Regions from separate parts of the Halobacillus sp. ABR2_026 genome, predicted to be linked through region 3. Evidence: riboswitches for the same ligand, from Rfam matches in the RefSeq annotation. Region 3 holds a riboswitch; each other region holds the start of a gene.
The links. Region 3 has a riboswitch for cobalamin ahead of ACXADE_RS01525 (ribonucleoside-diphosphate reductase subunit alpha). Riboswitches for the same ligand answer to the same signal wherever they lie in the genome.
Positions count from the first base shown of each region.

Region 1: another riboswitch for cobalamin. It lies ahead of ACXADE_RS10660 (DUF4430 domain-containing protein); the one in region 3 lies ahead of ACXADE_RS01525 (ribonucleoside-diphosphate reductase subunit alpha).
Region 2: another riboswitch for cobalamin. It lies ahead of mmgD (citrate synthase); the one in region 3 lies ahead of ACXADE_RS01525 (ribonucleoside-diphosphate reductase subunit alpha).

Region 1 is NZ_JBSWTM010000001.1:2,057,673-2,064,588, forward strand. It holds gene ACXADE_RS10640 (helix-turn-helix transcriptional regulator) at 1-69, opposite strand, end outside; gene ACXADE_RS10645 (hypothetical protein) at 175-1,407, opposite strand; gene sigX (RNA polymerase sigma factor SigX) at 1,394-1,936, opposite strand; gene ACXADE_RS10655 (ECF transporter S component) at 2,123-2,635, opposite strand; gene ACXADE_RS10660 (DUF4430 domain-containing protein) at 2,641-3,042, opposite strand; cobalamin riboswitch at 3,248-3,428, opposite strand; gene ACXADE_RS10665 (ATP-binding protein) at 3,474-5,252, opposite strand; gene ACXADE_RS10670 (response regulator transcription factor) at 5,252-5,968, opposite strand; gene ccsB (c-type cytochrome biogenesis protein CcsB) at 6,063-6,916, opposite strand, start outside.
Region 2 is NZ_JBSWTM010000001.1:494,428-501,343, forward strand. It holds gene ACXADE_RS02660 (metal ABC transporter solute-binding protein, Zn/Mn family) at 1-147, shown strand, start outside; gene ACXADE_RS02665 (YehS family protein) at 283-798, shown strand; gene ACXADE_RS02670 (hypothetical protein) at 959-1,156, opposite strand; gene prpB (methylisocitrate lyase) at 1,418-2,338, opposite strand; partial or broken gene ACXADE_RS02680 (bifunctional 2-methylcitrate dehydratase/aconitate hydratase) at 2,364-3,807, opposite strand; gene mmgD (citrate synthase) at 3,883-4,998, opposite strand; cobalamin riboswitch at 5,419-5,619, opposite strand; gene ACXADE_RS02690 (YbaN family protein) at 5,830-6,219, shown strand.
Region 3 is NZ_JBSWTM010000001.1:280,070-286,985, reverse strand. It holds gene ACXADE_RS01555 (GNAT family N-acetyltransferase) at 1-160, opposite strand, end outside; gene ACXADE_RS01550 (DUF2254 domain-containing protein) at 338-1,711, shown strand; gene ACXADE_RS01545 (cation diffusion facilitator family transporter) at 1,856-2,737, shown strand; gene ACXADE_RS01540 (pyridoxamine 5'-phosphate oxidase family protein) at 2,775-3,200, opposite strand; gene ACXADE_RS01535 (alpha/beta hydrolase) at 3,408-4,265, shown strand; gene ACXADE_RS01530 (class I SAM-dependent methyltransferase) at 4,341-5,021, opposite strand; cobalamin riboswitch at 5,192-5,366, shown strand; gene ACXADE_RS01525 (ribonucleoside-diphosphate reductase subunit alpha) at 5,524-6,916, shown strand, end outside.

The sequences.
Region 1 (6,916 bases), 1.8 Mb from region 3:
ATATCCATGCTCGACGCGTATCAATTTCATCTTTTCCGATAATAACTTTCGAACTTCATTTTGATCCATACCCTATCGACCCCTTTTCTACGTTCCTTTATTTTAACATGAGGGGAAGGGTCAATCCTATCAAAAAGACCCCCCTGCTATTTCTTACAGGGAGATCTCCACCAATCATTTTTGTATTGGATTTACCTTTTCCGGGACTGGGATCGGTTTGTCAAGGTCGTACGTGGAAAACGTCTGAACATCGATGCCGTTGAATTGAACTTCTTCAAACCCAAATTGTCCGGCAGAAGCCATGACCGCTTCCATCATCATGAGAAGCTGTTGTTCACTTTCCCAGGCTCCATGTTGCAGGTTGATCTGCACACTTCCCCCCTCCGATGTCACCGAGGTGAACTGTACATGCTCAGGGACAGCAGGAGTCAAATGGAGCCCTCTGCCTTTCTCTTTCATCATAGAAAGAGCCTCTTGGAAGGTAGGGGAACCATTGAGTGGAACGGGTGCCAGCAGCTGGTTAGACGAATCTTCCGTTTGATAGAGGTGGTATACGTATTCCCCTGATTGGATGACTGGTAGATCTGTCATTTCTCCATAATTCCCGAGAGGAACTGGGTCACCGGATGTCGTTTGTAAAGTGATTTTATCCAAAGGGAATCCTTCTAAATCCCACCGGATGGATTCAACAATCATTTGAACCATAGCTGTGCCGCTTGCATTAAATTCATCAGGAAAAATGGCGACCGCTGTTCGTTCATTCTCATCAACTTCATACTCGAGTTCTTCAACCAATCTTTCCGTCAAACCATACGTTGCAGGATCAAAAGTTTGGGTCTCATCATCACGTTGATAAGTGGGAATGACGACTTCTGCATTCTTCCCCGGATAACTGAGCGTCGTGTGATGATCTAACGTTTCCGCAACAACATACGAGTCCAGATCCGTTCCCTGATCCTCTTTAAGTTCAGCAGGTTCTGCCCCGGATTCATCTGTATCCTTTTCCGTTCCAGATTCTAAAGAAGGTGGCTCTTCTTCAGTCGTTGATTCGGCCTGATCGATCTCCTTCGATTCTTCTCCATCGTCAGCCGTTGACGATTCAGATGATGGGTCACTTTCTTCAGATGACGCTGAAGATTCCGCCATTTCTTCCTGGGTACTGTCCGCTGACTCTTCGGTCGTCGACATCCATCCATTGTTCGTAAAAAAGACCGGGATGAATACAGCGAGAACAAGCAGCACGGCAATAGTAGCCATTCCGGGAAACAACCAAGGAGCCACTTTCTTTTTCGAAGGTTGAATACGTGCTGAGACCCTTTGATAGAGCTGTTCTTTAGACTGACGGTCTTCCATTGCAGGCAGTTTCTCCAACCGTTTTTGGATGTCTTCTTCATTAGGCTTCTTCATGGTGTCCCCTCCCTTCTTCCATCTCTTCCAGAATCGTTTTCAAGGCTTTCATGGCCCTGTGTTGGGTCGTTTTCACTTTACTCTCACTCCAACTAAGAATTTCTGCTGTTTCTTTGATCGACATTCCCTGGATGAACCGGAAAATCAACACACTGCGCTGATCCACCGTGCATTGGTCCAGGGCTTTATAGACGGCACGGATTTCATCATTCTGGACAGCAATCTCTTCCGGCATTTGGTTTTGATCTTTAAGTTGTTCGCCCTTTTCTGTCCAATCGAAGAATTCCATGATCCGGTTTCTCTTTCTTTTCTGTTTGCGGAAATAATCGATGGCCACGTGTCTCGCTATAGAAAACAGCCATGTCTTCTCTGAGCTATTTCCATGGAATGAATCATATGATTTCATGACTCTCACATACACATCCTGGACGAGATCTTCAGCAAGACCGCGGTCCTTGACCATGTAGATGAGGAATTGAAAAAGGTCATGATGGTAATTGTCGTATAGTTCATCAAAGAACGTTCGCAATGGGTGTACCTCCTGGGTCATTATAGTAGTCGTTTTATGTAGAGTAAAAGTTACACCTTCTATCTTAATATGCAAAAAAAGAAAAAGGAACCGCGTTTAGAAAAGAATCCGCTTACCTTCGCTTTCACCTGAATATTTCCTATGTAGTAAAACGCCAAAGAAAAAAACTGCCCACTGGATGGGCAGCTAAGATGCATTCATTATTGCGTTCCTTTTAACATAACGTTGGAATAGTTTTCCGAGTACTGGTGAAAGAACAAGGATAAACACCGTGTTGGAGATGGCGTGATTCATATCCATCGGCAGTCCGGCCAGATAATAAGCCCAAAACGGTTGTCCGACAGCCCTCATCGTCAAGGAAAGAATCAAGCCGAACAGCAGCCCGCTGAAGAACCCATAAACGGATAAAAGCCAAACCGGCATGTTAGCCCAATACTTTCCCAAAATCCCGGCAAAAACACCAATGATGGACCATGCAATGATCTGCCAGATCGTCCAAATCCCCATGCCCAAGAGAACATTGGAAACGAACGTAGTGAGCAGGGCGATAAGAATTCCTGCAACGGGGCCGAGCCAAAAGCCTGCAATGATGATGATAGCAGTCACCGGCTGGATATTCGGCAAATGAGCAAGCGCCATCCTTCCGGCAACAGCGAGTGATGCCAGCATCGCGATCAGCGTAAGTTTATACGTGTTCATCTCGATTATTCCCAGGAACTGTAATCAAAAACGATTTCGTCTCCATCCTCAATTTCGTATTCATTCGCACCAACCATCGCTTCTTCCCCGTTAATGGTGTACATCCATGCCATTTTCTCTTCCTGATCCCCGGCAATCCCTTCGATACTGTTGATGAATCCGTCCGATTGTTCGACCTCATAATTGTTTTCCATCACTTCCATGAGTGTCGTTCCTTCTTCGACAGTGAATTCATCTTCTGCAATTATTTCTTCCCCATTGTTTTTAGACAATTGCATATCTACGGTAACTTCCTGTACTTCTTCTTCTTGTGTTGCCGTTGACTCACTGCTTCCCTCAGATCCGCACCCAACAAGGACACCTGCTGAGAGAATCAAAGCCACCAATACGGAATACCATTTTTTCATAAGAACCTCTCCTTTACTATTCGTGTTTCAGGCTTCGCGGAGAGGAGATTGAGGACCACAATCGGTTGGTTCCTTCAGTAAGGTTTACGACGATCACGAAAAAAAGCCTGCCCCTCTAAAGGGCAGGCTTAAAGACAATCGAAAGGATAAGAAGCATCAACCACGTTCTACCGATCGGTTGTCTCAAACGCTCAATCCCCGAAGCTTTGAAACAATGGATCAGGCAGGTCTACTGACTTGTGCGTCATCCTAATCAGGATCCTTCCCATGTCTACAGACACAGTGGATGTTCCCTTTCGTCTACACATACAGTTGCGAGGACAGTTCTGGTTTTGCACCAGATTCCCTATCAAGTCTTTTCAGACACCTGAATCCTCTTCATATGAAGTTTCCATAGATAAGATTACAACAATTTTTTGAATATAGCAACATTATTTGTGAGAGAATGGAATTCGGAATGTAAAGGTAGTTCCTTCCCTCAATTTACTATGAACGCTGATCGTTCCTTCGTGGGCATCCACGATATTTTTCGCAATCGCCAAGCCTAGACCTGTGCCTTTTTTGTAATTTTTATTTTCCCGTTTCCTGGATTTATCGGCTTTATAAAAACGTTCGAATACAAAAGGAAGATCTTCTTCTGCGATGCCAAAGCCGGAATCTTTTACACTTGCGACCCAGTCATGATCATCTTTTTCAAGAATCACACGTACTTCACTGCCAGGATCCGAATGACGGATCGCATTATCAATCAGATTCGTAAATACCTGTTCGATACGGTCAGGATCGAAGGTTAGATTGCCAAACTCCGCAAGTACCTCCAAATGAAGCTCCACTTCTTTTTCTTTAGCGATACCACTGAATTTCCGGACAATTCTATTCAAGAACGCCTCCACATCAACAGACTCTTCATTCAATTGGATATGCCCTGCTTCCATACGGGCAAGATCCAACAGTTCATTAACGAGCCGGCCGATTCTCAAAGATTCATCGTGAATGATCTGGGCCAGTTCGTTTTTGTCTTCCTTCGATTCCGCAATATCATCCACAATCGCCTCACTGTATCCTTGAAGCATGGAAATAGGCGTACGAAGTTCATGTGACACGTTGGCAATAAAATCCTTGCGCAATTTGTTCAACCGTCTTTCTTCTGTCATGTCCCTCAACACAGCGACAGCGCCGCGGACTTTTTCTTTATCATATAAAGGGGTCATGATGATAACCCATGATCTTCCTTGGAGAGACATCTCGACCATCGATTCATCTTCATCTGTGATGACCTTTCCAAACAACTCCCGAAGCGGCTCGGGCAGCGATGCCTGGTTTTCAGAATCCTGAGAAACATTCTGATCGAACATATACGCCTCTAAGAACTGTTGCGCTGGAGGGTTAGAAATCAGCACATGTCCTTTCCGGTTAAACGTAATGACACCGTCCGCCATCGACCGCAAAATCCCGGATAGTTGTTCTTTTTCCTGATTTAACGCATTGATGTGGAATTTTAACTCCCGGCCCATTCGGTTGAAGGCCATGGCAAGCTCTCCGATTTCATCATGGGTCCGAATCGGAATTTTCGTATTGAACTCCCCTTTAGCAAGTTCAAGCGCTCCTTCTCTCATTTTTATCAGAGGAGCCGTAATTCTAGTGGAAAGGAAAAAAGCGAAGATCGTCGTCAATACAATGGCAATACCCGCTCCCAAGAATATGATCTTGGTCGTTTGTTCAGACGTTTCTTCGATTGTATCCAGGGATTGATAGACATAAACAGCTCCATCTTTATTGTTTAATGGGGTCCCGACAACCATGATCCCTGTTTCCCCATCCCCTAAGTCTGCGACTTTTTTTACATCGGCTCCTTCACTAACGACCGTCGCCAAATCTTGATCGTTTTCAAACCAAGACTGGTCGAGCACCGGAAGCGCATCTGAATCACTCTCTGATACAAGTGGCTCCCCTTCCCCTTTCACGATGACCGCTCGACTGGCCGGGTCTTTCACGAGAGCTGTCGTCGACAGCAGCAGCTCCTCTTCCTTTTCATAACGGTCCACCACATCCGAAATCCTGTCTGCCGTCTGGAGCAAGTGCCTTTCCGCTTCCAGCACATGATAATTTTGAAAGAACTCCAACAGGAGAACCGTCAAAATGAACAGCACAAAACAGACTAATAGCAGAATAGTGAACCATAATTTCCCAACAACACTACGCCAGAACATCAGTCACCTGATACCTCAAACTTGTAACCGATGCCCCATACCGTAACAATCATCCCTGCAGCTTCCGCTGATACTTTACTCAGCTTTTCACGGAGACGTTTGACATGGGTATCCACCGTCCGGAGGTCACCGAAGAATTCATACTGCCATACTTCTTTCAATAACTGTTCCCGGTCGAAAACTTTGTCCGGGGATTGTGCCATATAGTGAAGAAGTTCGTATTCTTTCGGTGTCAAGGCCACTTCTTTACCATCCGCTGTTACACGGTGGGCATCGTTGTCGATGGTCATATGTGGGAAAACGATGACATTCCGAGCCGAGGTTTCCGTTTCCAGAAACTTTGTAGATGAAGAGCGACGCAGGAGCGCTTTCACACGCAGAACCACTTCTCTTGGACTGAAAGGTTTGACGATATAGTCATCGGTTCCGACTTCGAACCCTTGTACACGATTCGCTTCCTCCCCTTTTGCCGTCAGCATGATGACAGGGGTGGCTTTCTTCTCACGAAGTTCCTTGCATACCTCAATCCCGTCTTTACCCGGCAGCATTAAATCAAGCAGGATCACATCATAATCGTTCTGAATCGCTTTATCTAAAGCTTCTTCGCCATCTTCCGCCTCGTCGATAACGTAATCTTCTCTCTCTAAATACATGCGGATAAGCCTGCGGATTCGTTCTTCATCATCCACTACGAGCACCTTTGCTTCTTGATCCATATAAAACCCTCCATATCAATAAAAATTGAACGCTTTCAATTGATTTCTAAACAAAGGGCAGGCCGAGTCATGAGTCCCGCCTGCCTGTTGTGTCTTATGCATAAGAGTGTAAACCTGAAATGATCAAGTTGACAGCGATCAAGTTGAACATGATGATTCCGAAGCCACCAACCGCCAGCCAGGCGGACTTCAACCCCTGCCATCCTCTGGAAAGGCGCAGGTGAAGATAAGCAGCATAAAAGAAAAAGGTAATCAAAGCCCATACTTCTTTCGGGTCCCAACCCCAGAATCTATCCCACGCCTGCTGTGCCCAAATCATAGCGAAAATAAGGGCTCCAAGCGTAAACACAGGGAATCCGATGGCAACCGCACGGTAGGAAACTTCATCGACAAGTTCAGGATTCACCTTTTTATTAAGGAGCGGTTGCAAAGCAGCCGCGACCCTTTTTCTTAAGATCAACCGCGTTCCACCATAAAGAACTGCTCCACCTAACAGAGCCCATAAGAATGTATTGAATTTCTTCGCGGCATCCTGTCCACGCATCCATTCTGGTGCCTCAAAAAGAGGGGCCATCGCTTCTTCATTCATCATCACACCATCATACGGACCTGCAATGGCCGGCATTTCGTACGTGATCTCCGCTTGTTGTCCTTCCACTGGTGCATCAAATGTCGCCTCATAATTCATAGCGCTGAACGTTGAAGAAACGATGATGAACGCTAAAGTAGCTGCGATGATATAGATGACAAACTCAAGCCAAATGGTATGTTTGGAACGACGGCTTTGATCCACTTGACTGATCAGGAAAATCAAACCTGCCACAAAACTGACAGATAATATCCCTTGTCCAAGGGATGCAGTCGTTACATGGATGTAGAGCCAATGAGACTGCAGCGATGGAACAAGAGGGGATATTTCAGTCGGGAACATGCTGGCGAAAGCGATCA
Region 2 (6,916 bases), 210 kb from region 3:
AGCATTGATCCGACAAAAGCGGACCACTATCACCTGTACTGGGGATCTGACCGCGAAGAGTTGCTTGAGGAGCTGACAAACTGGCCGACTTATTACCCTTCCCACATGGATGGGGAAGAGATTGCTGACGAAATGATGAAACATTGAGTTTATGTATACCGGCTTAAAACTTTCCCCATTCGGTTAGACTATCCTATACTTGAACATGTTATGATTAGAACTTAATCATTCTACTGAATCCACTTCAGTGGGAGAAGGAAACAGGATGGGAGGCTCTGATCGATGGATAATAATGATATCTTGATTCGATTAAGATATGCCGTTGATATAAAAGATCATGAAATGGTGGATATCTTTAAACTTGGCGGCGTTGATCTGACGAAAGAGGAAGTCCAGAAAGTCCTCACGAAATTAGAGGATGCGGATGAGATGGATGACGAGGAATATGAAGATGAGGATCATATCAAGTGTACGAACAGTATGCTCGAATCCTTTCTGAACGGGTTCATCACATTTAAACGAGGACCTCAGGAAACGAAACCGGGGCAATCAAACAAACCGGATCGATCCATCAAAAATTACTCCAGTGTGAACAATGTCATGCTGAAAAAAGTGAAAATCGCGTTGAAACTGACGAACGAGGACGTCATCGACATATTAGACGCGGCAGGTGTGAAGATCACGAAAGGGGAGTTGAGTGGTTTATTGAGAAAAGAAGGCCACAAAAACTACCGGCAATTCGGCGATCAATATGCTAGAAACTTTTTGAAGGGTTTAGCGATCAAGTATCGCGGATAAGAAAAAGAGGCCGGACGAAGTGTCCGGCCTCTTTTTATGTATTTAATTAACGAACGCTCCCTTGTATGGAAAGGTATTTTCAATGTGTGCGTTTCGAGGCTCCGGGAAAAGGATCGCTTTCCATGGGGCGGAAATATTCGTAGAGCCTTTACACATGCTATTAAAATTTGCGGACGTGAACAGGATCGATCGTGCTGGAAAGGGGATACTTCACCCTGAATTTTTGATTGATGGCATGGATCAAGGCATGTTTGGCCTCTTCGGTGGCGATTTCTCCTTCTTTAATATCCTGATGGTTCAACTTCACTTCAAAGTCGATGTGGTGATGTTTATAATGAATTTTCCCATGAACGACCATGGCGGCCCCCTCCTTACTAACCAAGAATCTCCTGACCCTTTTCCCCTGCCATTCCATCCCTAAACTAAACGAAGCTTAAGCAGGCTCTAAAGAAAAAACAGTTCGGTACGTCCTGGATGAAGCATCCCCCCTTCTTATGTGGTCCTGCGGAAAGTGGCCGATTTTCTTTTCTCTCACGTCTTTTCATAAACTAAGCGAACATCGTTAAAGGGTCATAGCCTCCCTAAGAAAAAGAGAAGGGGGGACCCTTCTCTTGATAGACTACTTGTTTTCTTTTCCGATTTCCGGCAGAACCGTTTTGGCTACTTTTTCATCCAGCGCTTCATAGTCATAATATTTAATCGTGTTATATAATTCTTCTCGTGTTTGCATATCTTGAAGCTTATCGACCTGCGTGTCTTTCTCCATGATTTCTGCAAAGACCCGCTCATAAGCTTTCGCCGCGGCGCGTAAGGAGGTTACGGGGTAGATGACCATGTCCATCCCGAAGGACTGGAAGTCTTTACCTGTGAAGTAAGGGGTTTTCCCGAACTCGGTCATGTTGGCAAGCAAAGGTGCTTCTATGGAGGAGGAGGCAAAACGGAAATCTTCCTCATTCGTGAGGGCCTCCGGGAAAATGGCATCAGCCCCTGCTTCCACATAAAGGTTCGCCCGCTCGATGGCTTTTTCCATGCCTTCCACTGATTTAGCATCTGTTCTGGCCACAACGACAAGAGTTGGAGCGACTTCTTTGATGGTGCGGATCTTCTGCATCATTTCTTCCTGCACGACCAACTTTTTCCCGTTTAAATGGCCGCATTTTTTAGGCAGGAGCTGATCTTCAATCTGTACTGCTGCTACACCTGCTTCCACCATTTCCCTTGCTGCCCGGGCAACATTTATGACCCCTCCGTATCCTGTATCAATATCAACGAGAAGAGGAAGATCAGAAGCTCGTATAAGCTCGGTGGCTTTTTCGGCCATTTCGTTTGAATAGATGAGTCCGAGGTCTGGGAGGGAGCGGCTTGCTGTGTACGCGGCCCCTGATAAATAGAGGGCTTGGAAACCGGCATCCCTTGCTACCTTGGCAGACATTCCATCATGAGCTCCAGGTATCTTCAATAATTCCGTTTGTTTCATCAAACGTTGAAACGTTTCGGCTCTCTCAGCTTGAGTGGATTTGGGTTCAACAATCCATGACATGGGTTCGTCCTCCTTTTGTATTCATCTAAATTCGGAACATTTCCATGAATCTTGGTACAGACGTATCGGCCAGTTCCTCATAATCCTCACACAGGTTAAGAATTTTGTTCACCTGATGGAATGGAAAACGGGTTTTTAAGTTTTCCTGGAATTTATTTAAGAGAAGAGGAATCCCTTCATCACGACGGCGTCTGTGACCAATGGGATACTCGACCGCTACTTGTTCCGAATGGGTGCCGTCATTGAAGAACACTTGGACGGCGTTGGCGATCGACCGTTTTTCGGGATCCAAATAGTCCTTGCTGTACTGTTCATTTTCTTCTGTCACCATCAAATCCCGCAGACGGTCAATCTCCGGATTGCGGGCAGTTTCATCTTCGTAATGATCGGCATTCAGCGATCCAAAAAGAAGGCCGATCGCTGTAATGTACTGCAGGCAGTGATCACGGTCGGCCGGGTTATGAAGGGGGCCGGTCTTATCTATGATTCGGATGGCCGATTCGTGGGTTGTAATCGTAATTTTCTCTATATCGTGTAATCGGTCTTTGATTTTATCGTGTAAATGGATGGCCGCCTCCGCAGCGGTTTGCGCATGGAACTCAGCAGGATAAGAGATTTTGAACAATATGTTCTCCATCACGTAGGAATCGAAAGGCCGGGCCAAAGTCAGTTCTTTGCCACCGAAAAGGACATCCTGAAATCCCCACTCAGGAGCGGTAAGAGCTGTTTTATAGCCCATTTCACCTTTCATCGTCATTAACGCCAGCCTCACACCACGACTGGTCGCATCCCCGGCTGCCCATGATTTGCGCGAGCCTGTGTTCGGGGCATGTCGGTAGGTGCGGAGACTCGAATTATCGATCCACGCCTGGGATAGAGCATTCTCAACGTCTTCTGTATTTCCACCAAGCATAGCCGTCACCACTGCCGTCGTTGCGATTTTTACATAGAGCACATGGTCGAGTCCTTCACGGTTCAGACTGTTATCCAACGCCAGTACACCTTGAATTTCGTGGGCTTTGACGATGTATTCAAGGACGGTTTCCATTTGCATAGGCTTTCCTCCATCAGCCACCTGTTTTCTGCTGATGAAATCGGCCGCAGCGAGAGATGCCGCCCAAGTTATCGGATGGATGCCCCCATTCGGCAGCAAGCCATGTATCGTTATAATCCAGCCAGCGAATCATACATCCAATATTAAATGCTGCATGTACAGGGTCCAGCTCGTAAGATGTCCCGGGAACACGTGATCCGTTAGGAACAACAGTGCCAGGTACAATCGGTCCTAAATGTTTTGTACACTCTGGATATCTGAGGGCTAAGAAGCCGCAGCCTAATGTATCCATTAAGACATACTGCGCCGTTTCCAACGCTTCTGCACTGGTGATCTCCCCGTGTACGGCATAATGAGAAATGTGTTCCAACAACTCGTCCGTTCCTTGTGTTTTGTCGACTTTAACGTTTGTCATGTTCTTTTCCACCTTTCCTGTTTTTATGTAAGAAGTAATGAACCACCGACCGGGGCAGACCCCGGTCCTTGGCTGTTAAGGATGCAATCCCCTCGGCCCCCTGTAAAGGACTCTTGGCCGGAATAACTTGTTGTTTGCATACTGTTCTGAGATATGAGCACACAACCCGAGGGTGCGTGCAGAGAAAAAGATGGGGGTGTAAAGATCGATCGGTATACCCAGCAGGTAATAGACAGGCGCTGCATAATAATCAAGGTTCGGATACAATCCCTTTTCTTCTTTCATGAGCTGTTCTCCTGCTTCACACATGGCGTACAAATCTTCACGTTTTTTGTCTCGGGCAAGTTCCTGAAGCGCTTGCTTCATTAATGCAGCTCTAGGATCCATCTTCTCCATATAGACGCGGTGTCCAAATCCCATGATTTTTTCTTTGTTCTGCAGTTTCTCATAGAGAAGATGTTGGAACCCGTCCGTTGTTTTTGCATCGAGAAGCATATGCATAACCGCCTCATTTGCACCACCGTGAAGGTTGCCTTTTAAAGAGGCGACAGCGCCAGTCAGGGCGCCGTAAATGTCTGCGTTGGTAGAGGCGATTACCCGCGCAGTGAATGTCGAGTTCGGCATTTCATGTTCACTGTAAACCATCAGCGATTGATCGAAATACCTGGCTTCAGCGGGTGTCGGTTCTTTTCCGGTCATCATGTATAAAAAGTTTGCACTGTAGGAAAGATCCTGTTTTGGTTCAATGACTGGGTGATCGTGAAGGATATGATAACTGTTGGCAACAATGTTCGGGATTTTCGCTAACAGTTTGATCGCAATGTGAGAGATGGCTCTTTCGTGACGTTCGTTCAAATGTTTTTCATGCCCGGCAAGAGCGGATATTCCAGTCCTTAAGGCATCCATCGGGTGGGTTTCCTTTGGAAGCTGATGGAATAGGGAGAAGAAGCCTTCTGGAAGCTGGTAGTCTTTCTTTAAATCCTGCTCAATGATCTCTCGCTGATCTCCATTCGGAAGCGTTCCTTGTAATAAAAGGTGAATGAAATCTAAATACTGTTTCTGTTCTGCAAGCTCGATTAGTTCATATCCACGGAGAACGATTTCCTCCGCCTCTACATCCAAAAAAGAAAGGTGGGTCTCTGAAGCAATGATTCCTTCTAAACCGGGTTTGTAGCTGGTCTGATCTTGCATATGACTCCTCCTTATCGCTTATAGAGTAAACGCTTACAAAAATAGTCGCGCGAGATTCGCACGCTACTTTCCTGAAATCTCCTCCCGGACAAGCAGATAAGCTTCCTCCAGGTGATCCAAACTCTCTTTATGCTGCACGGCCTCAGACTTCAAGCGCTCATAAGACGCTTCAAGAGGACAGGGATCAGAAGAATGCAGGTGTATCATAATATAGGACTTAAGCTCATTGACGTAATTTTCGGTAAAGGACATATGAAGCACCTCTGGTTTATTCGAATTAAGTGCATGAAAAAAACAACTTCCAAAAGAAGTTGTTAAGTTGAGTTGATCGTTACAGAGATGGAGCACGGATCTGGCATACGAATGCACCTGTCCATACTCTTACCACTCGCACTTAACACCTCCTATCCTCGTAGGGAATGATGTTGGCTGAATCAGGCAGGTCTCCTGGCTTAAGATCATCGCTTCCTGGATCCTTCCCATTCTCGTTCCTGACGAGAACAGTGGTCTTCCAGTTCGCTCCCAAATACAGTTGCGGGACAGCATCGGCTTTTTACCGATTTCCCTTTTAAGCAGGTGAACAAAAAAGTGTTCATCTGCACCTGATTCTGACGCATATTCAGTTTTAACTTCTTCAATATAACAAAAATTTTGAAAATAAACAATCTTTCATCCGCGGAGCTTCCTCTTCCTTCTATTAGGAAAGTGACCTTTTCGTGAAATTTCATTAGAATCAGTTGAAGCGGGGGAGGAATCTAAAGTAAGCTGAAAAAAGGAAGACCGCCTAGTGTATGGTGGTTGTAGTAGTAACGATGCATTGAGGAGTCCACTATGAAGCAAATCGTTAAAATAATTTTGATTATCGTTGGTAGTATATCGCTTGTGCTCGGAATCCTGGGAATTGTCCTCCCTCTTGTTCCTACCACTCCTTTTCTACTCTTGACAGGCGCTTGTTACGTCCGAAGCTCGGATCGGTTATACAACTGGCTGATGACGAACAAGTGGTTCGGTTCTTATATTAAAAATTACAAAGCAGGACGCGGAATTCCTGTACGTGCCAAAGTGTCGATGTTGATTATGATCTGGTTTTCTTTCTTGTTTTCTGCTTTTGTAATCACCTCTGATCTTTTATTGAGAATTGGGTTTATCTTCGGCGGGTTTTTTTTCACAGTTCTCATCCTTTGGACTAAGACATACAGGGAAGAACAGAATTCTTCCTAAGGGATTGAAAAAAGAGTCCTCTCCAAACATGGAGAGGACTCTTTTTTTATATTTGGCTTATTCAACGAAAGCTCCCTTTTCTTGAAGACTCAGCTTCGAGATGTTCTGGGGGTTCATTGCCTGGTTGAGCGTTAGGGGCGGCTGGGAAGCCACTCGCTTTCCTGCGGGGATGGCGGCAAGCCTCCTCGGACTTCGTCCTGTGGGGTCTCGCCAGCCCATCCATTCCCGCGGGAGTCTCGCAGCTTCCCAACCACCCCTTTCATAGTAAAGAGAAACGACCCCTATACCTAGAGAAATTGTTCCCTCTTCCCCATTTTAAGGCAGGCATAAAGTGCTCTGTATCAAGCTTATAAATTCTGAATGCCTGCTGTGGAGAGGTTATATGATCTACTTTCCTCAGTCATTCAAGCTGATTGTTCCAGTAGTGATTTAGAGAATCTGCCATGGCAAAGGGGCGGAGGGGAATGGCGAGACTCCTATCTTAAGTGTGCAGGCGCCTCGTTCGGCGGCGTATGGACTGGACTGAGCTGGAGGAGATAAAGGAAACACGAAGAACGAAGAGATTCGATGTTGACTTATCGTACAGAAGTGAGGGAAGTCTCACTAGCCGCTAGGCGCAGAAACCGGATATCTACGAGGAAAAAAGTGCAGGGTGAGACCCCGCAAGGCGTTAGCCTGAGGAGGCTCACCGCGCTCC
Region 3 (6,916 bases):
CTCCCTGTTCCATCCATAGGTGAAGACAGTCCATATCTCTGCCATCGACTTCCGGATAAGGGCATTCCTGTTCAACAACAAAGACCCTGACTCTCGTTTGTAAAATGTCATACAATTCCTCTTTAGATAATTCAGCGAATGTTTTCTTTACCCATTCCATCTCCAGCTCCCCTTTTCTGTTCGTTATCTTTTCAATATACCTTACTGTTCATATCGGGACAAAATTTCCGCAGTTTCCACTAAAACTTTTTTAAGAAAGTTTTCAGCATTCGTTTTAGTCCGCTTGGCTAAGGGGAAACTACGGTAGGAAACTTTTTGGAAAGAAAGGAGGAAACGTATGTTTTTGAAATTGATGCCGGTATCTTTAAAGAGATATATGCAAATGACTAAACGTCAACGAAAACACGAAATGCAAATGACCTTATGGTACATGCCTTTTTTCTATATAATAATGGCTATTGTCTTTGTAATCCTTACTTTATTATTGGATATCGTTTTTCAAATTGAACAATACACGTATGAATTTTTCACAATTAATGCCGAAATCACCCGCATGCTGGTCAGCACACTCATCGGAGGTGTCCTGACACTGAGCGCTTTCACATTAAACTCCCTGCTCGTCGTCTTAACGACTTTCAGCGGACAATTCTCACCGAGAATGCTGCTCAACTTCGTCTCTGACCGAAGAACACAGCATGCACTTGGAATCTTTAATGGGAACTTCGTTTATGTTCTCCTGGTCTTCCTGTTTATTGGCAATACCGAGCACGAGGTCTTCGTTGCTGTGCCGATTGTTACTATATTTCTTGCTTTCAGCTCTGCGGTAACTTTCATTTATTTTATCAACCATGCTACGACGTGGATGCAGGTCCACAACATCACAGATACTATGAAAAAATCATCCGAAAGCATCATCAACCAATCCCTGAGAAAAGACCTCGAACAATACAGGAAAGAAGACCCCGGGGACTTGATGGATGAATTCCGCCCCTATGCGAAACAAGTGGGGGCTGTAAAATCAGGATATATCCAACTGGTGGATTATAAAAGGATGATTGCCGAAGCACAAAAAGATAATGTCATCATTCACTTCCACGCGAAAGTGGGAGATTATGTCTTAAAAAACAATACCCTCATCAGTTACTGGGGCCAGGGAGCCAATGACATTGATGAAGAAAAGTATTGTAGGATGGTCATGCTCGATTACAAACAAACAGAGCTTCAGGATATACAAATGGGCATGCACAAACTGGCAGAAATAGCGATCAAATCGTTGGGGAACGACGACCCCAAAACAGCCACCAACACGATTCACCGGATGGCTGAACTGATGCTTACCGTAGAGAACTACATCACCTTTACCCCTTACCTGATGGATGATGAAGAACAAGTACGTGTCATCCTTCTTTCTGAATCCTTCGAGTCCTATATATACCGAGGGTTCGGATTCATTCGTCATTATGCTCGTGATAACCACCTCATCATCACAGAATTGGTCGATGCGATCCGGATGGTCGCTGAATCGATCGACGATTCAAAACATGGAATGTTATGGGATTTCGCCTGTAATACGATCGATCATATTGAAACTCGCGTCATCTATCAATTGGACAAAACCTTCCTGCTTGAAGCCATGAGAAGATTGGCGGATATCACCGGAAACCAACTGGATTATTATGCTATTTACAGAAAGTTTTATCCTGTTGATTAACCAACTCTGAAATCAGTTCAGAAAAAGCCTTCCCGAGGAGACTTGATCAGCACCGTCTCCTCGGAAATGGTTTGACATATGAAGGGATTTTTCATACATTATATATATGAACATATAATCATATATTGTGAGGAGGTCGAAACCATGGGCCATCACCACCATCACCACGTGGACGGCACAACAGGAAAAATCAAAACCGCTTTTTTCTTAAATTTCTTTTTTACCATTATTGAACTCATCGGTGGGATTATGACAAACAGCATGGCGATTCTCTCTGATGCTCTACATGACCTTGGAGATTCGCTTTCACTCGGTCTTGCCTGGTTTCTTCAAAAATTCTCAAATAAAGGCCATACCGATGATTTTTCCTTTGGATACCGGCGCTTTTCTCTTTTAGCAGCGTTGATCAACAGCGTTGTTTTGATCGTCGGTTCTGTATTTATTTTGACAGAGGCTGTCCCAAGACTCTTAAATCCTGAGCAGCCCAATGCCGCAGGAATGATTGCTTTATCCATCCTGGGCATCCTTGTGAACGGGGCTGCTGTTTTCCGTCTCAAGGGCGGAGATTCCATGAATCAGAAAGTCATGACATGGCATATGCTCGAAGATGTCCTTGGCTGGGTGGCGGTTTTGATTGTCAGTATCGCGCTCTTATTTTTTGATCTACCGATACTCGATCCGATTGCTTCCATCGGTATCACCCTGTTTATTTTGTATAATGTTGTGAAAAACCTTGTGAAAACGATGCGGTTATTCCTAGAGGGAGTACCTGCAGGCGTGGACCTTGAACAGCTCGTTCAGAAAATAAACACATTGACAGCGGTCAAATCGAGCCACCACACTCACCTATGGTCAATGGATGGAGAAAACCACGCTTTCTCCACTCATATTGTCGTCCGTGCGGAAGCAGATAAAGATGAAATATGTAAGGTGAAAGAAGACGTGAAAGAGCTTTTACGTCCTATCCCGCTGGAACACATTACACTTGAAATTGAATATGAAGATGAGCCTTGTTCTCTTCAATAAAAAGTGGCCAGCTATATTCAGCTGGCCATTGACGTATTTATAACTCTAATTGTTCCGGGGTTTTCTCCCCTTGGTTCATGTAGCGGATACTTTCTGGTAAGATTTCAAGGACGACATATTCAGGATCATCTTTTCCGTCAAACCATCGATCCATATGGTCATTCCACAATTTATCTTTAATTTTTTGATCTTCCCGGATTTTCGCCTGACCTTCTACCTCTAAGTACGTATCGCCATATCCGTCTCCTTCATATCCAAGGAGAATATGAACGTGAGGATTCGCTTCAATTTCATCCGCTTTATGGGTCTCTCTGTTTGTCGGTGTATAGAACGTGAATTCTTCATCATTCCAGAAGGTCATATAACGTGTATGCGGCTTATTGTTTTTCACGGTGGCAAGGGTACCGACTTTGTGATTTTCCATGACTTCGTGGATCTTTTTCTTCAATTCTTCTTGATTCAATGGAAAGCTCCTTTCCGTTATCCAATCTTTTTACAATTTCAGTTTTCCCTGAAATATGGGAGATAAACCCTTCGATGCCCACTGGTCGATCCGGGTATGCTATGGGTATGTTCGACATATTGTCATTCTTTTTTCATAAATATACCAGAAGCAGCGCGCAATTCCCTTTACACTGTTCATAGATCTTTTTTTCAGGAGGAACCCTTTATGAATTGGAAAAAGTGGGCACCGATCCTATTCGGTTCCCTGCTCATTGGACTACTTTTCTTTATGATAAATTCAAGACCCGGGAGTTCTGAGCCGGTCCCTCGTGAAGATCTTGTCCCTACTTTGTTCGTCCATGGTTTCAAAGGAGGGCCGAGGAGTTTTGAGACGATGATCGACCGCATGCAGAACCTGCAATGGGGCCGTCAACATATGACAATTTATGTTTCAAGCCGGGGACATGTCACGATTCGTGGTGACTTCACAGAAACACATAACCCCTTTATTCAAGTGCTGTTTGAAAACAACCGCGCCAGTATTCATAATCAAACCCATTGGCTGTCCGAGATCATGCGCCGCCTCAAAGCGGACTACAATATTCAACAGGTAAATCTCGTCGGCCATTCCATGGGAGGATTGGCATCGGTCAATTTCTTATTGAATGACCATCAATATTCAGTCCCTCGAGTGGAGCGGTTGTCTGTGATAGCGAGCCCATTCCGGGGAATTGAAAAGAAAGGGTATTTCGCTTCCAATTACGGAGCAGCCACTACTGACCTCCAACCACAGTCGGAAGCCTTACAGCAGATGGTACAGAAGAAAGACCAATTTCCAAATGATGTGAAAGTATTCGCCATCGCCGGTGTGGTCAATGGGGAAGAACCAGAAACCGAGCACTGGGATGGGCTCGTCCATGCCTCAAGTGTCAGCGGATTAGAAGAAATTGTTCCTTTTGGACAATATAGAGAAAAACGGCTTTACAACCCTTTGGCCACCCACTCCGGCCTGCACGAACTCGAAGAAGTCGATCATCTCCTTAAAGAATTTCTCTGGACCGAGAACGTAGAGAGCACCCCTTGAATTATCTGGAATATTTTGGTGCACCAGGTCATACATTTATTCCCAAATAAAAAACCCCCGACAAGAGGGGCTTTTTTATTGTTTTTCAAAGATGAAGATCCACATGAAAGTAAGGGACTGTTTTAATTCTTCCTCCAACTCTGTGATGTGATGGTCCTTTACGCCGCGCTTGTATACACCCTCTCCATCGATGCATGCCCACCCGGTTTCTTCTGCCATTTTCTTAAGCTCCCAAGGCATCATTGTATTGCAAATAACTTCTTCTCCATAAACTCTACGGTAACTGTTTACTCTCGGCATCGCCGTTGGTCCAAGTAGTCCGATACATAAACGTCCGCCAGGCTTCAAGATCCGCTTCATCTCCTCAAGTCCTTTATACGGAACTTCTATCCATTCCAAAGAATTGATTGCCATTGCCGCATCAAAGGAACCGCCCTCAAAAGGCAGGTCTGTTAAGTCTCCTTGAAGAAACCGGATTCGTTCATCACTCACACGATGATTCGCTCTTGTTACCATATCCTGCGACAAATCAAGCCCTGTCACGTCATAACCGTGTTTATAAAGCAGATAAGAGCCATATCCATCGCCACATCCCAAATCCGCGACCTTTCCTTTAGGCACATGCTTTTTCAAAAAAGGAAGAATCGTGCTTCTGCTCCCATCCTCCCACATCGAACGGCTTTTTGCGTTCCACATTTCCGCACGATCATTCCATTGCTTCTCTGCTTCCTTATGCCAGTTAAATGTCTCGGCCATAAAATCATCCCTTTCCGAAAAACTTCTCTCCCCCATTATAGCGGAAGACTGAAAGCATCCGCCCCCTATTTTTGATGTATTTCCATAATAAATAGTTGCAAGTTGTCTTTTGCAGCGTTATGATAGAAACACAAGATAAGCTAATTTAAAATCACAAATACACTATATATAGTATCTACGAATAGAAGATGCCACAAGGCTTAATAGGGAATCCGGTTCAAATCCGGAGCTGCCCCCGCAACTGTAAACACTCGCGAAATGGACATTCCACTGTGTACCTGCACGGGAAGGACCAGAGTAAGATCGAGTGTCAGCCAGGAGACCTGTCTTCGTGTTCGTTGCAGTTTCAACTTCTTCGGGGATTGAGAAGATGAAGCGATGGAACGAACATGCTCGCAGGTTCTCTTCGTTTCATGGTTTCATCCGCTCAATTTATCATTGAGCGGATTTTTTTGTATCCGCAATGACCTTTCACCTATATATTTCTAGAGGAGTGAACCAAATGGAAACCATGACCAAAACCAACGCCTGGGAGAAGAAAATCCACCAGTGGACGAGCGAATTCCCACATCTCGATCTACAGAAGCTGCTCGATAAAGCACCCGCATTCAAGAATGATACTCACGCATTCATTCTAGAGTGCCTGGCGGAAATAGATGAAGCAAGTCCTGATTGGACATATGTAGCAAGCCGGATCCACTTGGAGGATTTATATAAAAAAGCTTCAGTCAACCGCTCAACGACAAGGCCTTATGAACAATTCCATCAAATGATTCAAACATTGATCGAGAAAAACATTTACAGCACGAAGCTTCTTACATACTATTCCAAAGAGGAGATTGATGAACTGGAAAAAACGATTGTCCCTGAGCGTGACCATTTATTTACCTATATTGGACTGAAGACGCTGAGCGACCGCTACCTGGCCAAAAGCAAAAAGAAGGAAATTTTTGAGCTTCCTCAAGAACGATTCATGATCATAGCGATGGTGCTGATGGCGGAAGAAAAAACATCCAAACGACTCCCTCTTATCAAAGAAGCCTATTGGGCGCTCAGCCAATTATATATGACAGTAGCAACCCCGACACTTTCCAATGCCGGCAAACGATATGGACAATTGAGTTCCTGCTTCATCGACACCATTGACGACTCCCTGCAGTCCATATATGACTGCAATACCGATATAGCCAACCTTAGCAAGCACGGCGGAGGGATCGGAGTCTATCTCGGGAAGATTCGAAGCCGCGGCAGTGACATTCGTGGATTCAAAGGCGTATCTTCTGGAATTCTCCCTTGGATGAAACAACTTAATAACACGGCTGTCAGTGTGGACCAGCTCGGGCAACGTCAGGGAGCAATAGCTGTTTATTTGGATGTCTGGCATAAAGATATTTTCCCGTTTCTTGACAGCCGGCTGAACAATGGAGACGAGCGTCAGCGGACTCATGATCTTTTTACAGGGGTGTCCATCCCCGACCTCTTCATGGAAGCCGTTGAAAAAAGAGAAGATTGGTATTTGTTCGACCCACATGAAGTCCGCACAATTATGGGATACTCTCTTGAAGATCACTTTGATGAGAAGAAAGGGAACGGCTCCTTCCGGGAAAAATATGCAGAGTGTATTGCACACCCTGAGTTATCCAAAGAAAAAATACCGGCGATTGATATTATGAAACGGATCATGATCGGACAACTGGAAACAGGCACACCCTATATGTTTTATCGAGATGAAGTCAACCGCATGAACCCGAACAATCACTCCGGAATGATTTACTGCAGCAATCTGTGTACAGAAATTGCACAGAATCAGAAAGCGACCACCCAGGATGAGCAGTATGTAGAAGGTGGAAAAATCATTACCGTGAAATCACCCGGTGATTTCGTCGTTTGCAATT